4 regions of the Mixta calida genome follow, and region 1 is predicted to be linked to each of the others. Evidence: predicted binding sites of a transcription regulator. Region 1 holds the regulator's gene; each other region holds the start of a gene.
What was found. The regulator CRP, encoded in region 1, controls carbon source genes, mostly activating them, when cyclic AMP is high. The targets are predictions, from matches to a motif close to ATGTGANNNNNNTCACAT.
Positions count from the first base shown of each region.

Region 2: the regulator CRP is predicted to act here: its motif matches at 2,015-2,032, upstream of C2E16_RS10615 (sugar transporter).
Region 3: the regulator CRP is predicted to act here: its motif matches at 2,529-2,546, upstream of C2E16_RS10145 (arabinose ABC transporter substrate-binding protein).
Region 4: the regulator CRP is predicted to act here: its motif matches at 2,831-2,848, upstream of C2E16_RS00915 (PTS mannitol transporter subunit IICBA).

Region 1 is NZ_CP026378.1:446,632-450,846, reverse strand. It holds gene C2E16_RS01990 (phosphoribulokinase) at 1-514, shown strand, start outside; gene C2E16_RS01985 (OsmC family protein) at 524-931, opposite strand; gene crp (cAMP-activated global transcriptional regulator CRP) at 1,231-1,863, shown strand; gene C2E16_RS01975 (YccS/YhfK family putative transporter) at 1,935-4,010, shown strand; gene argD (bifunctional acetylornithine/succinyldiaminopimelate transaminase) at 4,140-4,215, opposite strand, start outside.
Region 2 is NZ_CP026378.1:2,245,164-2,249,378, forward strand. It holds gene C2E16_RS10605 (MFS transporter) at 1-1,212, shown strand, start outside; gene C2E16_RS10610 (hypothetical protein) at 1,577-1,831, shown strand; gene C2E16_RS10615 (sugar transporter) at 2,093-3,274, shown strand; gene rhaM (L-rhamnose mutarotase) at 3,424-3,738, opposite strand; gene rhaD (rhamnulose-1-phosphate aldolase) at 3,728-4,215, opposite strand, start outside.
Region 3 is NZ_CP026378.1:2,138,977-2,143,191, reverse strand. It holds gene araG (L-arabinose ABC transporter ATP-binding protein AraG) at 1-1,213, opposite strand, end outside; gene C2E16_RS10145 (arabinose ABC transporter substrate-binding protein) at 1,303-2,286, opposite strand; gene C2E16_RS10140 (ribulokinase) at 2,659-4,215, shown strand, end outside.
Region 4 is NZ_CP026378.1:196,266-200,480, forward strand. It holds gene mtlD (mannitol-1-phosphate 5-dehydrogenase) at 1-671, opposite strand, end outside; gene C2E16_RS00915 (PTS mannitol transporter subunit IICBA) at 764-2,689, opposite strand; gene C2E16_RS20485 (hypothetical protein) at 2,944-3,189, shown strand; gene C2E16_RS00920 (DUF3053 domain-containing protein) at 3,349-4,065, opposite strand.

The sequences.
Region 1 (4,215 bases):
GCTGCCGGAGCCGACGGACATTCTGTTTTATGAGGGGCTGCACGGCGGCGTCGTGACCCAGCAGCACAACGTGGCGGAAAAGGTCGATCTGCTGGTCGGCGTCGTGCCGATCGTCAACCTCGAATGGATTCAGAAACTGGTGCGCGACACCAGCGAGCGTGGCCATTCGCGCGAGGCGGTGATGGATTCGGTGGTGCGTTCGATGGAGGATTACATCAACTACATCACACCGCAGTTCTCGCGCACCCATATCAACTTCCAGCGCGTACCGACGGTGGACACCTCTAATCCGTTTGCCGCGCGCGCCATTCCTTCGCTGGATGAAAGTTTTGTCGTGATTCATTTCCGCGGGCTGGAGGATATCGACTTCCCCTATCTGCTGGCGATGTTGCAAGGCTCGTTTATTTCGCACATCAATACGCTGGTGGTGCCGGGCGGCAAAATGGGGCTGGCGATGGAGCTGATTATGCTGCCGCTGGTGAAACGGCTGATCGAAGGGAAAGAGATCGTTTAACTGACCCTGTCAGGGCGTTTCGATTCGCTCATAGCTGTGGGTAATGGCGACGCTTTTGCCCAGCATCATCGCTACGGTGCAATACTTTTCGGCGGAGAGTGTGACAGCGCGCGCTACCGCCTTATCGCTCAGGCCGCTGCCGCTGACGATAAAATGCAGGTTGATATGGGTAAAAACGCGCGGCTCCTCCTCGGCGCGCTCCGAAGTCAATCTGACCTCGCAGTCGCTTACCGCGTGACGCCCCTTTTGCAAAATAGAGACAACATCGACGGCGCTGCAACCGCCGGCCGCCAGCAAAATCATCTCCATTGGACTTGGCGATTTATCGCCGGAATTGCCATCCATCAGAATCTGATGGCCAGAGGCGGACTCGCCCATAAAGGTCAGCCCTTCTACCCATTTTACGCGTGCCTGCATATTCACCGTTCTCCGGATAATTCAGCTCATTGCCAGCCTACGCTTTCAATGACTAAACGGCAATTGTCCGATTCACCTCAAGCTGAAGCGAGACAACAGGAGACAGTAAGATAAAGCTGTGCTACAAACAAAGCTGTAATATTTTCGTTCTAAGAAACGAATACGGGACTCTTTCACGCCTGGGCGCGCCAAATTTTCCCGAATAAATTTCCAGCAGGAAACGCCAGAAGATTTTAACGCCTGACAGGGAAAACTGCCCCCTGTATTTAGGGCACGATTACAACAGAGGATAACAGCGAATGGTTCTCGGCAAACCGCAAACAGACCCTACTCTCGAATGGTTCCTGTCACATTGCCATATTCATAAGTATCCATCGAAAAGCACATTGATTCACCAGGGTGAAAAGGCCGAAACGCTCTATTACATCGTAAAAGGTGCGGTCGCGGTGCTGATTAAGGATGAAGAAGGCAAAGAGATGATCCTCTCCTACCTCAACCAGGGTGATTTCATTGGCGAGCTTGGCCTGTTCGAAGAAGGCCAGGAGCGCAGCGCATGGGTGCGGGCGAAAACCGCCTGTGAAGTGGCTGAAATTTCTTATAAGAAGTTCCGTCAGTTGATTCAGGTGAACCCTGATATTCTGATGCGTCTCTCCGCTCAGATGGCACGTCGCCTGCAGGTTACGTCAGAGAAAGTGGGCAATTTAGCTTTCCTGGACGTTACGGGCCGCATCGCGCAGACGCTGCTCAACCTGGCAAAACAGCCTGACGCCATGACCCACCCCGACGGGATGCAGATCAAAATCACCCGTCAGGAAATCGGCCAGATCGTTGGCTGTTCGCGTGAAACGGTCGGTCGTATTTTGAAAATGCTGGAAGATCAAAACCTGATCTCCGCTCACGGTAAAACGATTGTCGTCTACGGCACACGTTAAGCTTATTTAAACGCACGGCGTGATGCCCCCGCATCACGCCGTGTTTATTTTTGTGATGTGGCGATGTGGCGATGTGGCGGAGAATTATCTACCATCCTGAAGTGAACTACGCACTGCGTCAGACGCTGGTGCTCTGTTTACCGGTGGCCGTCGGCTGGCTGCTGGGGGATTTGCAAAAAGGATTGCTGTTTTCGCTGGTGCCCGCCTGCTGCAACATCGCCGGTCTGGATACGCCGCATAAACGCTTCTTTAAGCGGCTGATCGTCGGCGGTTCGCTGTTCGCGCTCAGCAGCCTTCTCGTTCAGTGGCTCTCGCTGCAACAGGTGCCGCTGCCCGCCACGCTGTTCGTCATGGCGCTGCTGCTGGGAGTCACCGGTGAAATCGGCCCGCTGCACGCGCGTCTTTTGCCCGCCTCGCTGATCGCCGCGATTTTTACCCTCGGACTGGTAGGACGTATGCCCCTTTGGGCGCCGCCGCTGCTCTATATCGGCGGCACCTTCTGGTACGGCCTGTTCAACTGGTTCTGGTTCCGCCTGTGGAAAGAACAGCCGCTGCGTGAAAGCCTCAGCCTCCTTTATCGCGAGCTGGCCGACTACTGCGAAGCGAAATATACCCTGCTGACCCAGCTTTCCGACCCTGAAAAGGCGCTGCCGCCGCTGCTGGCGCGCCAGCAAAAAGCGGTCGATCTGATCAATACCTGTTATCAGCAGATGCATATGCTGGCGGCCAACCGCGACCATAGCCACCAGCGCCTGACGCGCGCCTTTCAGGTAGCGCTCGATTTGCAGGAGCATATCGCCGTCAGCCTGCATCAGCCGGAAGAGGTGCAGAAGCTGGTGGAGCGAAGCCATGCGGAAGCGGTAATCCGCTGGAATGCGCAGACCATCGCCGCGCGCCTGCGCGAGCTGGGGGACGACATGCTCTATCATCGCCTGCCGTCACGTTTCAGCATGGAAAAGCCGCTGCTGGGGCTGGAAAAAATCGCCCGGCAACATCCAGAAAATCCGGTCGGCCATTTCTGCTACTACCACTTCAGCCGTATTGCGCGCGTGTTGCGCACGCAGCGCCCGCTTTATCGTCGCGATTTAATGGCGGATCGCCAACGTCGACTGCCGCTGCTGGCGGCGCTGCGCAGCTATCTGTCGCTAAAATCAGCCGCGCTGCGCACCGCGGCGCGCTTTGCGGTGATGCTGGTGTTCGGCAGCGCCTTAGCGCTCGCCTTTAACGTGCCGAAACCGTGGTGGATTTTAATGACTATCATGTTCGTCAGTCAGAACGGCTACAGCGCCACGCGCGTGCGCATCCAGCACCGCGCCGCCGGTACGCTGGCCGGGCTGGCCATCGCCGCCGCCACCCTGCGCTTTTCGGTGCCGGAATCGGTCGTACTGCTGGTGATGTTGGCGATTACCCTAATCAGCTACCTGTTTATTCGCAAATATTACGGCTGGGCGACCATCGGCTTTACCGTCACCGCCGTTTACTCGTTGCAGCTGCTGGCGTTAAACGGCGCGCAGTTCCTGCTGCCGCGCCTGATGGATACGCTGATGGGCTGCTGCATCGCCTTCGGCGGCATGATCTGGCTGTGGCCGCAGTGGCAAAGCGGCCTGCTGCGCCAGAATGCTCACGATGCGCTGGAGGCCGATCAAGAGGCGCTGCGTATGCTGTTAGGCAACGAGCCGTCACCGCAGAAGCTCGCCTGGCAACGGGTCGCCGTCAATCAGGCGCACAATGCGCTGTTCAACTCGTTGAATCAGGCTATGCAGGAACCGGCGTTTAATACCCGCTACCTGAACGATATGAAACTTTGGGTGACCCACAGTCAGTTTATCGTCGAGCATATCAACGCCATGACCATTCTGGCGCGGGAACACACCATGCTGCCGCCGGATCTGGCGCAGCGCTATCTGCAATCCTGTGAGATTGCGCTCCAGCGCTGCCAGCAACGGCTGGAGTATGACGGACCGGGCCAGGAGAGCAATATTCTGGAAAGTCAGGGCGGCGAGCCGGAAGGCGCGGTGACGATTATGGAACGTCACGTGAAACGCATCCTTGAACACCTTTCAGTGATGCACACCATCTCCTCTCTCGCCTGGAGCCAGCGGCCGCGCCACGGCAAATGGCTGGCGCGTCGCCTGCGTAAAGGGTAAAAAAAGCGCCTCCGCAGAGGCGCTTACCTAACGTATAAGCTTCAGGGCGCGACCTTTAATCGACATGCGCAGACAAGGCGTTCTGCCGGGACGCAGGCTTTACGCCGGGCGCTTCCTTAACAAGGCCATTCAAGCGGCATTCAGCGCCTTTTCCGCCGCACGGGCGAAGCGCGCCATGCCATCGCCGATATCCGCCAGCGGGATC
Region 2 (4,215 bases), 1.8 Mb from region 1:
GGCCGCCGTAAAATATTTATTACCGGCGTGTGGCTGTTTGCCGTCGCTTCGCTGCTGTGCGGCGTGGCGACCGATGTGAAAACGCTTTTGCTGGCGCGGGCGTTACAGGGCGCAGGCGCGGCGCTGGTGGTGCCGCAGATCCTCGCTACGCTGCACGTCACCCTTCATGGACGCGCTCATGCCCGCGCGATCGGGCTTTACGGCGGTATTGGCGGGCTGGCTTTCATTATCGGTCAGGTGATGGGCGGCTTTTTGATTGGCGCGAACGTGGCGGGTTACGGCTGGCGCAGCGTTTTCCTTATCAACCTGCCGGTTTGCCTGGCGATTCTGCTGACGGCGCGACGCTTTATTCCTGAAACCCGCAATCCTGAGCCGCTGCCGTTAGATATCGCCGGCACGCTACTGCTGGCGGGCGCGACGGGCAGCCTGATGGTCGCGCTGGCGCTGGGGCCGGTGCTGCACTGGACGTGGCCATGCCTGCTGCTGCTGGCGCTGTTTCCACTGCTATTACTCCAGCTGTGGCGTACCGAAGTCGCGCTGGAAAAACGCGGCGGCGCCCCGCTGTTGCCGCCGCTACTGCTACGGTTGCCCAGCATGCGTTTCGGCATCAGCCTGGCGGTGCTGTTCTTCAGCTGCTGGAGCGGCTTTATGTTCGCCGTCGCGCTGACGTTGCAGTCGGGCGCTGGCATGAGCGCCTTTTCTTCCGGCAACGCCTTTATCGCGCTCGGCGCCGCCTATTTCCTGGTCTCGATTAGCTCGACCCGCATTGTGGAGCATCTGGGTAAGCGCGCCACCCTGCTGCTGGGTTGTGCGATTCAGATGAGCGGTCTGCTGCTGCTGATGGCGACCTTTTACTACGGCTGGGCAACGATCGGCGTACTTATCCTGATGCCCGCCACGCTGGTGATCGGCGGCGGGCAGGCGCTGATCGTCAGTACCTTTTATCGTATCGGCATGGCCGACGTGCCGCGCGACTACGCAGGCGCGGGCAGCGCTACGCTGTCGACGGTGCAGCAGGCGGTCTTTGGCATGGGGCCGATGGTGCTGGGATCGGTATTTACGCAGATGCTGCTGCAGGGCGACTATCGCCATGCGGTGCTGGCAACCCTGGCAGCAGAGTGGCTGCTGATGCTGGCGCTGGTGGCGCATACGCTCTGGTCGCGCCGTATCTTCGCCGTTCCGTGCCGGCAAACCACGGCGCCGCTGGAATAAAGATCGGGGCCGGGTTATTCCGGCCTTTTATTTCAGTTATTCACAGCGCGAGGAATAAATTGCTACTTACTCATAAATTCTGAATATCAAAACTATAATCATTCGAATAATTTGAAAATGTTTCTTCGTGTCGTTGATTTTATTTTATGGGACGCCAGGAGTGATTAGTTATCATTTTTGCTAACCGTCTCATCCTCACCAACCAGAATAAATTAAATCTTTGTTATTATTAAAATTATTATCATCAAAAAAGCTTTCTGCTTCTCTTTTTTTCGCTGAAAAATAACGGCAATTGGCATTTTGTAGAAATCCGCTATATTAAAATCATTATGTTGCAATTTATTTCACAGCAAAGGGGTTGAAGATGGCTAATTACTATTATGTTAATAAGAAAGCGGGGATGGCGCGTATTCATCTGGTACATACCGCCAACTGCTCTCGCTTGCCGCCATTAGAAAATCGTTTTTTTCTCGGCACATTTTACGCCCAGCTGGATGCAGTAAAGCAGGCGCGCAAATACTATCCGCAAGCTGAAATTTGCGAAAACTGCGGCCAACGCCCGATTAAGAAATCGACAAGAAAGATCGCACTGCCCTCTGCGCTCCAGTTCTCCTGTTAAAACCCGTTCTTAACACGCCAGCGCCGCGCCGTTAAGCCAGTGCGCGGCGCCTGAAAGCACGTGAATGAAGCTTATCTGTCCAGCTTTCTGAAGACGCGGCGCTGCTATGCGCCTGCAATGGACGATAATTTTTTTAACCTCCCTGTTTCGCTCTTGCTATAAATCGACCACAATAGACCACAAATGTGATGCACATCACTCTTTGGTGATAAATGCATCAATCCTGTTTACTGTTTTAGCGTCTGGCATTGATTTAATCCCATGCAAACACCTGTATCCCGCAAAACGGCCTGGCTACGCGTTGTCCTTCTGGCTGTGGCAGCTTTTATTTTTAACACCACTGAATTTGTGCCGGTGGGTCTGCTTTCTGATATCGCCGCCTCATTCTCAATGAAAACGCCGGAAGTCGGTGTAATGCTGACTATTTACGCCTGGGTGGTGGCGCTAATGTCGCTGCCGCTGATGCTGGCGACGCGCAATATGGAGCGTCGACTGCTGCTGACAGGCATTTTTATCATCTTTACCCTGAGCCATATTCTGTCGCTGATGGCGTGGAATTTTTGGGTGCTGGTGGCGTCACGCATCGGCATTGCGCTGGCGCATGCGGTATTCTGGTCCATCACCGCCTCGCTGGCGATCCGCGTCGCCCCCGCTGGTAAAAAAACCCAGGCGCTGAGTATGCTGGCGACCGGTACCGCGCTGGCAATGGTGTTAGGCGTGCCGATTGGCCGCATTATTGGTCAGTATCTGGGATGGCGCATCACCTTTGGCATGATTGGCGCTTCGGCGCTGGTGCTGATGCTGATGCTGATTAAGCTGCTGCCGAAGCTGCCCAGCGAGCATACCGGTTCGCTCAGCAGCGTGCCGATGCTGTTTAAGCGCCCGGCCCTGGTCAGCATGTATCTGCTGGTGACGCTGGTGGTGACGGCACACTACACCGCCTACAGCTATATCGAGCCGTTTATGCAGATCATCGCTTCTCAGGGCGAGAACTTCACCACCTTCCTGCTGTTGATCTTCGGCTCTGCGGGCATTGTGGGCAGCATTATCTTTAGCGTGCTGGGCAATAAGTTTCCTTCCGCGCTGCTGCTGAGCGCTATCGGCTTGATTACGCTCTGTATGGGACTGCTGCTGTTCGCGGCGGTGCATCCGTTCGCGGTGTCGGTGCTGTGCATTATCTGGGGCATGGGCATGATGACCATCGGCCTGGCGATGCAGGTGCGCGTGCTGTCGCTGGCGCCGGACGCCACCGACGTGGCGATGTCGCTGTTTTCCGGCATCTACAATATCGGCATCGGCGCGGGTGCGCTGCTCGGAAACCAGGTGAGCCTGCACTTTAAGATGGCGGATGTCGGCAACGTTGGCGCGATCATCGGGCTGCTGGCGCTGTTCTGGTGCATTTTCATCTTCCGTCGCTATCCGCAACTGCGCAGCAACGGCTGATAAACCTAAAGAGGGCGGATAGTAATATCCGCCCTCTTTTATTTCAGCCTCGCCGGTTCCGCTGCATCCCTGTGCTACGCCCCTCTCCGTATCGCTTTTCAGCATGCGGGTGGGTTGCCGGCCAACGTTTCAAGCCAGGCGCGTCAGCGCTACGCCAGATAAAAAACTTCTTTTAACGGCTGGCTTACCGGGCTGTTATCAGGGTTCGCAGGCATCAGCTCGCGCATTGACGCCCACCAGCGCTGACACACCTCTGTCTGCGCCACCGCTTCCCAGCGCGCCTCTGATTCTATTTCCACACAGGCAAACAGCAGGCTGCGGCGCTCATCGAGAAAAATGCTGTAGTGATGCGCGCCATGTTCCTTTAACGTTTGCTCCAGTTCCGGCCAAATAGGCGAATGCCGCTGCTGATAGGCTTGATGACAGTGCGGGTAGACCTGCATCACAAAGGCTTTACGCAACATGAGCCGGCCCCGTGTCCAGTGCCGCCTGCCACGGGTTAACGTTAAAGCGTTTCCCCAGCGCGATCAGCTGTTCGGTGGTGATGCTCTGGCGCAGACCGCCCATCGATATCACCTTCACCAGTACCTCGGACGACTTCTCGGCAGTATCGATCAGGCCGAAGGTCTCATCCAGCGTCGGCCCGGCGCCGAAGATGCCGTGGAAAGGCCACATCACCAGACTGTGAGACTGCATCTGCTGCGCGGTGGCGTCGCCTATCTCGTCGGTGCCGGGTACCATCCAGGGCACGATGCCGACGCCGTCGGGAAACACCACCAGGCACTCGGTACTGCCTTCCCACAGCAGCCGGGTAAAGCGCGCCGAGTCCAGCTCCACCACATAGCTCAGCGCCATAAAGTTGGTGGCGTGGCAGTGCATGATTACCCGATCCGCGCCGTTGGTCAGCTGTTTGCGCACGCTGTGCGACTGAAAGTGCGAGG
Region 3 (4,215 bases), 1.7 Mb from region 1:
GGTTGCCGCCAGAGAGATTCATGATCAGCTGATCGGCGGTGGGCGTTTTAATATTCAGCGAACGGATATGTTTGTCGGCGTTGTGCGACTCCCAGCGGTGATCGATCAGGCAGCCTGCCGTCAGGTTATTGCGGCGCGCGGAAATGTTGATATTGTCGCGCACCGAATGCACCGGAATAATGCCGTCCGCTTTGCGGTCTTCCGGGCAGAGCATAATTCCGGCGCGAATGGCGTCAGAGGGTTCGCTGATGGCCAGCGGCTGGCCGTCGAGCAGCACGCGGCCCGCCTTCAGGCGCGTGGCGCCGAACAGCCCTTTCATCAGCTCGCTGCGCCCGGCTCCGACCAGGCCGAACAGCCCGACAATTTCGCCAGCGCGCACGCTGAGCGATACCGGTGTTCTGACACCAACCGCATGCACGCCCTCCAGCTGCAAACGCACCGGCCCATGTTCGCGCGGGGCGTAGCCGTAAACATCGCCCAGATCGCGTCCGACCATCGCCTGCACCAGCATGTCGTGGCTGGTGTTCGGCACGTCGTCGAAGGTGCGCACATAGCGGCCATCTTTAAACACGGTAATCGCGTCGCTGAGGGCGAAGATCTCCTCCATACGGTGCGAGACATAGAGCACCACCCTTCCTTCGGCGCGCAGCTGGCGGATAACGCGGAACAGCTGTTCGATTTCGCGTGCCGACAGCGAGCTGGTCGGCTCGTCAAAGGCGATAATTTTGGCGTTGCGCGCCAGCGCCTTGGCGATCTCCACCATCTGCCACTGGCCGAGCGAAAGGTATTTCAGCGGGGTATCAGGATCGATATCCATCCCTAAGTTTTTTAGCTGTAGCCCCGCTTCGTAGCGCAGCAGTTTGCGATTCACCAGCCCGCCGCGCTGCGGCAGCTGACCGAGATAGATGTTTTCCGCCACGCTCATCTCCGGCACCAGATGCAGCTCCTGGTAGATGATGGCGACGCCAGCATTAAGCGCGTCGGTGGTATGACCGAAACTGACCGGCCGCCCCTGGATCTGGATAGTGCCGCCGCTTGGCTGATAGCTGCCGCTCAGGATTTTCAGCAGCGTCGATTTCCCGGCGCCGTTCTCGCCCATCAGCGCATGCACTTCGCCAGCGCGACAGTGAAAGCTGATATCCTGTAGCGCCTTCACGCCGGGAAAGGTTTTACTGATGCCATGAAACGACAGAAAGGCTGAATCAGTGTTCATGGTGACTCCGCATTGCCTGTTCATAATAGACGCCGGCGAACCGGCGCGTGATTAAACGGGCGCGTCGCGCCCAACGGTGTCGGAACGGCTTACATCAGCCCTTTTTTCGCCAGCTCGGCTTTAAAGTTGTCGCGGGTGATCAGCACCACGTCGGTGACTTCGGTGAATTTCGCCGGCTCTTCGCCTTTGGTCGTCCAGTTATAGAGCATCTGAATGCTCTTATAGCCGTGAACGTCCGGGCTGGGCAGCAGCGAGCCGTAGAAGCCGGTCGCCTGGCCTTTGGAGAGTTCGCTGATGGCGTCGACGCCGTTGATGCCGATGCCGATCACGTCCGGCGCCTTGAATCCCTGCCCTTCGGAAGCGCGCACGCCGCCCAGCACGGTGTTGTCGTTCATGCCGACGATCAGCCAGTGCTTCACTTCAGGATGCTGCACCAGCAGCGAGTTGGCGGCGTCAAACGCGCCGGGGATATCGTTTGATTTGGTCGGCACCTGATAGATCTGTTTTTCCGGGAAGCCCGCCGCCTTCAGCGCCTCAATCGAACCGGAGGTGCGGCGACGCGCGGTGTCCAGCTCGTTGGCGGTGATCGCCATCACCGCTGAGTTTTTCACATCCCAGCCGCGCTTCTGCATCTCCTTATAGAGTTCCTGGCCCTGGCGCTCGCCGATTTTGGTCGCCGCCATCATCACCAGCGGCACGGTTTCCATCGGCTTGCCTTTGGCGGTGACGAACTGATCGTCCACCGCGATCACCTTCAGGTCGTAGCTGCGCGCTTTCGCCATGATCGCCGAGCCGAGTTTCGGGTCCGGCGTACAGATAACGAAGCCCTTCGCGCCGCTGGCCGCCAGGCTGTCGATGGCGTTCAGCGTTTTTTCGCCGTCCGGCACGGCGATTTTGATCACCTCAAAGCCGAGATCCTTGCCCGCCTTATCAGCGAACTTCCATTCGGTCTGGAACCAGGGCTCTTCCGGCTGTTTCACCAGGAAGCCTAATTTCATGGTTTCGGCGATAGCGGATTGTGACATAACGGCAGCCAGTCCAACGGCGGCTAACGCTTTAGTGAATTTGTGCATGATGCTCTCCGGCGCAGTGTTGTTTTTTCGTTGTGCGCAACGAAACGGTGTAAACGGTACCAATCGGATGAAAAGCGCTTCAAAAACCACAAATCAGATAATTAGCGCAGTGATTGCGTATTACCTGAGCAAACGCTGGGCTAGTTTTAGCGGGAAACGTCACGCGAAATGTAGAGCGGTATCACATCGTAAAACAACAGCAAAAATGTCCATAGATTCAGCGATTTTAACCTTAAGTTAACTTTTGACCGAGTTCACATAACCCATGACGATGGCAGAAAAGTGCATATTTGCAGCCGCCCAGGGCTAACCGAAAAACGGTGTGCTTTTTACTGTTAGAGCCTGCGATTGTTCATTAACAGGAGAGCCCGAATGCGTGCTGGTGCCATAACGATTGGTCTGGACTTTGGCAGCGATTCGGTTCGCGCCCTGGCGGTAGACTGCCAAAGCGGCGAAGAACTACAGAAAGAGGTGGCGCCTTATACGCGCTGGATGGCGGGACGCTACTCGGTGCCGCAGATAAGCCAGTTTCGTCATCACCCGCTGGACTATATTGAAGCGCTGGAGAAAGCGATTCGCGGCGTGGTGTCGCGTCTGAGCGCAGAGCAGCGCGCGGCGGTGGTCGGCATCGGCGTCGATTCCACCGGCTCCACCCCGGCGCCTGTCGACCGCGACGGCAACGTGCTGGCGCTGCGTCCTGAATTCGCCGACAACCCAAACGCGATGTTTGTGCTGTGGAAAGATCACACCGCCATTGAGGAGGCGGAGGAGATCAACCAGCTCTGCCGCAGCGGCCGCTTTGAGGACTATTCGCGCTATATCGGCGGCGTTTACTCCTCCGAATGGTTCTGGGCGAAAATTCTCCATGTCTCACGCACCGATGCGGCGGTGCGCGACGCCGCCGTCTCCTGGATCGAACTGTGCGACTGGGTGCCCGCCTTGCTGAGCGGCACCACCGCGCCCGCCGCTATCCGCCGCGGCCGCTGCGCCGCCGGACATAAATCGCTGTGGCATCCGCAGTGGGACGGCCTGCCGCCGGCGGCGTTTTTCAACGCACTCGATCCGCTGCTGACGACGCAGCTCGACTATCCGCTGTTCAATGACACCTTTACCGCTGAAAAGCCGGTCGGCACTCTCACTGAAGAGTGGGCGATGCGCCTCGGCCTCTCTACCGACGTTATCCTCTCCGGCGGCGCCTTCGATTGTCATATGGGCGCGGTCGGCGCCGGCGCGCAGCCCTATACGCTGGTGAAAGTGATCGGCACCTCGACCTGCGACATTCTGATCGCCGACGCGGAGCGCGTCGGCACGCGCGCCATCGAAGGCATCTGCGGCCAGGTGGACGGCAGCGTGACGCCCGACGCCATCGGCCTGGAAGCGGGCCAGTCGGCGTTCGGCGATATGTACGCCTGGTTCAGCCGCCTGCTTAACTGGCCTTTACAGCTGGCGGCGCAGCAGCAGCCGGAACTGAAGCCGCAGCTCGATGCGCTGTCGCAGGATCTGCTGCGCCAATTGACCGACGCCTGGGTAGCGAATCCGCAGCTCGATCATCTGCCGGTGGTGCTGGACTGGTTTAACGGCCGCCGCACTCCCTTCGCCAATCAGCGTCTGAAAGGGGTGATTACCGACCTGAACCTCGGCACCGACGCGCCGACGCTGTTCGGCGGCTTTATCGCCGCCACCGCCTTCGGCGCGCGCGCCATTATGGAATGTTTCGAGCAGCAGCAGATCCCGGTGGAGAACATCCTGACGCTGGGCGGCATCGCCCGTAAATCCCCCGCCATCATGCAGGTCTGCTGCGACGTAATGAACCGTCCGCTGGATATCGTCGCCTCCGATGAGTGCTGCGCCCTCGGCGCGGCGATCTTTGCCGCCGTGGCGGCGGGCGTCTATGAGGATGTCCCTGCCGCGCAGCAAAAGATGGCCAGC
Region 4 (4,215 bases), 250 kb from region 1:
GCGGTGATCGCATGGCCGGTATTCAACGTAAACAGTTTGCGCTCGACGAACGCCATCAGATTATCAGTCAGCTCCATGCCCGGAATGGCGGGCAGTTCGCCTTTAAATTGGGTTTTATCGACGATCCACTCACTGAAGGTCTCGACGGTCACTTCCAGCGGATCGCTGCTGCCCGCTTCGCCCGGCGGCACGATGCGGTCAACGGCGGAATCGACGAAGCCGACATGCTCCTCGACCCAGGCGTGATACTGCTCCGGCAACGCGGCCAGCACATGCGCTTTCAGCTGACTGGTGCCGCGCACCATATTTTCACAGGCGATAATGTTTAACGGGCGGGTATTAGCGCTATCACTGCGTTTGGCCAGGCCGCGCGCGATGCTGTCAGCGATACGCGCGAGGATTTGCGGGCCAACCGCCGTGGTAACGATATCAACCTCGGCGATCAGCGTAATCACCTCTTCGCTGGTGCTGTTGACGGCGCTGACGCCGGTCACCGTGTCTACCTGCGCCTGCTCGCCGACCACATGCACCGGGTACTGGTGACGGGCGTTCAGCGCGTCCAGCACCGCCTGATTAACGTCGGCAAACACCAGTTCAATGCCAGCGTCCGCCAGCAGCTTGCCGATAAAACCACGACCGATATTACCGGCGCCGAAATGTAATGCTTTCATCGTTGCGATAACCTTCAAAAAAAGAGAAAGGGGCAAGTCCACCTTGCCCGAAGAAGGGCCGGGCAGAGCGGCCCCTCAGCGTATGCGTCAGATCAGGCTGGCTGACCGGTAAGCAGATCCAGCACTTCCTGCACGCTGTTGGTGGTGGCGAGACGCGCAATTACGCTTTCGTCATCCAGCGCGTTGGTCAGGCTGGTGATGACCTGGATGTGCTCGTTATTGCGAGCGGCGATGCCGATCACCAGACGGGCGATGTCATCTTCCTCTTCGCCGAAGCGCACGCCTCGCGGATACTGACAGAACACCACGCCGGTTTTTAGCACGCGATCTTTCGCTTCAACCGTACCGTGCGGCACCGCGATGGATTCACCCAGGTAGGTCGGCGTCAGTTTCTCACGTTCCAGCATCGCGTCGACATATTCTGGCTCAACATAACCGCCTTTCACCAGCTGCTCACCGGCGAAGCGGATCGCCTCTTCTTTGCTGGCGGCCTGCTGGCCGAGGAATACGTTGCTGGCGCCCAGCTTAAACAGATGCTCGTTGTTGCTCTCAAAGCTGTCGCTCAGGGCCGCGTTAACCTTTTCACGGTGTTCCACGCTGCGCTGCGCGTCTACCAGACGCGAGGTCAGGTCGCTATAAAGACCGCTGTCGAGGAAGTTATTCAGCGAGATATGCTGCGCATGCGGCGCCTGGCGCATGGCGCGTTCGGTGAGATCGCGATGCGTGATCACCAGGTCGACGTCGCCCGGCAAGGCGTTGATAGCGGTATTGGTGACGGAGATCTGCGTCAGTCCCGCGTCCTGCACTTTCTTACGCAGCACGCCAGCGCCCATGGCGCTGGAGCCCATACCGGCGTCACAGGCGACGATGATTTTACGCACGTGGCTTAAATCGCCGTTCAGACCGGCGCTGGCCGCGGCAGGCGCGCCCGCCTGGCCTTTAGACTGCGCTTTCATATCCTGCATGCGACGAGTGGCCGCTTCGATATCGTCTTCGTCTTTTACTTTACTGGTTTTCAGCAGTACGGCGGAAACCACGAAGGAGACGGCGAAAGCCGCGACGATCGCCGCGATATTGGCGAAGTAGGCGCCTTTCGGCGTCATGGCCAGCACCGCCAGAATAGAGCCAGGAGAAGCAGGAGAAACCAGACCGCCGTTCAGCAGCGTCAGGGTGAAGACGCCGGTCATGCCGCCGAGAATCACGGCGATCAGCAGGCGCGGCGCCATCAGCACATACGGGAAGTAGATTTCATGGATGCCGCCAAGGAAGTGGATAATGGCCGCACCGCTCGCTGACTGTTTCGCGTTGCCGCGGCCAAAGAACATATAGGCGACCAGCACGCCCATGCCCGGGCCTGGGTTGGCTTCAATCAGGAAGAAAATGGATTTGCCGGCTTCGCTGGCCTGCTGGATGCCCAGAGGCGAGAAGATGCCGTGGTTGATGGCGTTGTTCAGGAACAGAATCTTCGCCGGTTCAACGAAAATCGAGGTCAGAGGCAGCAGGTTGTTCTGCACCATGATATTCACGCCCGCGGCGAGAATATGGGAGAGGCCTTCCACCAGCGGACCGATGGCGAGGAACGCCAGAATCGCCAGCAGCATACCGATGATGCCCGCCGAGAAGTTGTTGACCAGCATCTCGAAGCCGCTTTTGATTTTGCCGTCTACCGCGCGGTCAAAGGTTTTGATCGCCCAGCCGCCCAGCGGACCGGCAATCATCGAACCGAGGAACATCGGCATATCCGCGCCAACGATCACGCCCATGGTGGTAATCGCGCCCACCACGCCGCCGCGATCGCCGCCGACCAGACGTCCGCCGGTATAACCGATCAGCAGCGGCAGCAGGTAGGTGATCATCGGGCCGACCAGCTTCGCCAGCGTTTCGTTCGGCAGCCAGCCGGTAGGAATAAACAGGGCGGTGATGATGCCCCAGGCGATAAAGGCGCCGATATTCGGCATCACCATATTGCTTAGAAAACGACCAAAGCTTTGAACCTTGACCTTGACAGATGAGGACATAAAAACACACCTCTTATTGTTACGCGCTGACAAATAAGAGAGCGCGTGATTTTGTTAAGACGCTACGGCGAGGCGCCGTCGGATTACTGTATGCAGGCGGACTCTAGCACGCGATTATGACGCTGCGTAGTGAGCGCCTCGAAGTGATAAAGATCACAATTAGAGGTAGGTTATCGGACCATATTTGGTGATTAAGATCACAGAAAAGCCCTTATTGAAAACAGGAATGGCGAAATTAGCGGCGAGACAGGGGAATGGAATGTGATATTAATCACATTTTTCATGTGGTGGTTTGTTTCAAAAATGTGACGAATATCACAATAAACTTTTGGTCGAAAATGCGCCAGATCACATTTTTGCCTGGACCGGAAACGGCGCGTCGCGCGGCGCTTTTTTGCAGAAGAGATAACGCCGCGTCGAAAGCAGTAAACAGCGCAGCAGGGGAGGTTAATCGCACCGGAGAAAGTGAAGCGGGAAAGCGATCATCGGTGCATGGCTAATGAAAGAAGCGAGACAAGTACCGGTAAAGCCGGGTAAAGGGAATAACGAGCGCGGGAAATGGGCAACCTCAGGTTGAAAAGTAGCGATAACGGGACAGCCGCAGAGAAAGCGTAGGAAGAAACGGGCGCCAGGATAATCCCTGCGACACCCGCTCTGTGTTACTGGAAGCCGCCCTGCACTGCGCTCTGCGCCTGCGTCAGCGCCTGTGCTTTGGCCGATACGTTGCTCATCAACGTATTGTACTGGCTCGCCTGCTCCTGCGTCGGGAACTGCACGCCATTGTCGTTAAAGGTGACCCGATCGCCCTGCTGTTGCAGGAAATCGCCAGTCTGCACCACATCCTGGCTCAGCGATTGCAGCGCTGGCAGCAGCGGCATCAGCGACGCCGCAGGCTGGGTCACCACTTTGGTATAAACGCGGTCATATACCGCTTTTAAATCATCCGGCTGTTTCAGCGCCGCCTTGCTGCTGTCGGCCTGAGTCTTAGCGTTCTGAATCTGCTGCGTCAACACGCTGAGCGAGCCACTCGCCTGGCGCAGCGCGTCGCGGCGCGTCAGGTAGTCTTGCGGCAGACGAATGGCGGAAAGCTCGTCTACCACCGGACGCAGACCCTGATCCACCGCTTTGTTCACCTGCTGCGAAAAATCATAAATGATGGCGTAGTCACTGGTGTAATTGCCAAAGCGCTGCTTCTGATCTTCACTGAGCGCCGGCAGGCGTTCACCGCTGCGCATCACGGTATTCTGTAAAAAGTCACTAAAAGCCTTACGCTGTTCACCCTCTTTATCACCGCAGCCGGTAAGTTGAAAGATGACCAACAGGGCCGCCAACGGCAGCCACAGGCGCATCCAGACGCGGGAAACTCCGGTCGCCATAGCGTTTACTCCTGTAAATTAACGAATTATCTATTTGTTCAGGCAGCGAGGCTGCCGCCCTGAGGTGCCTAAAGCATAGATCAATGCGATTAGGCTGAATATGGCTATTCAGTAATTAACGATAATTAACACGGCGTTCAGCACGTTTTT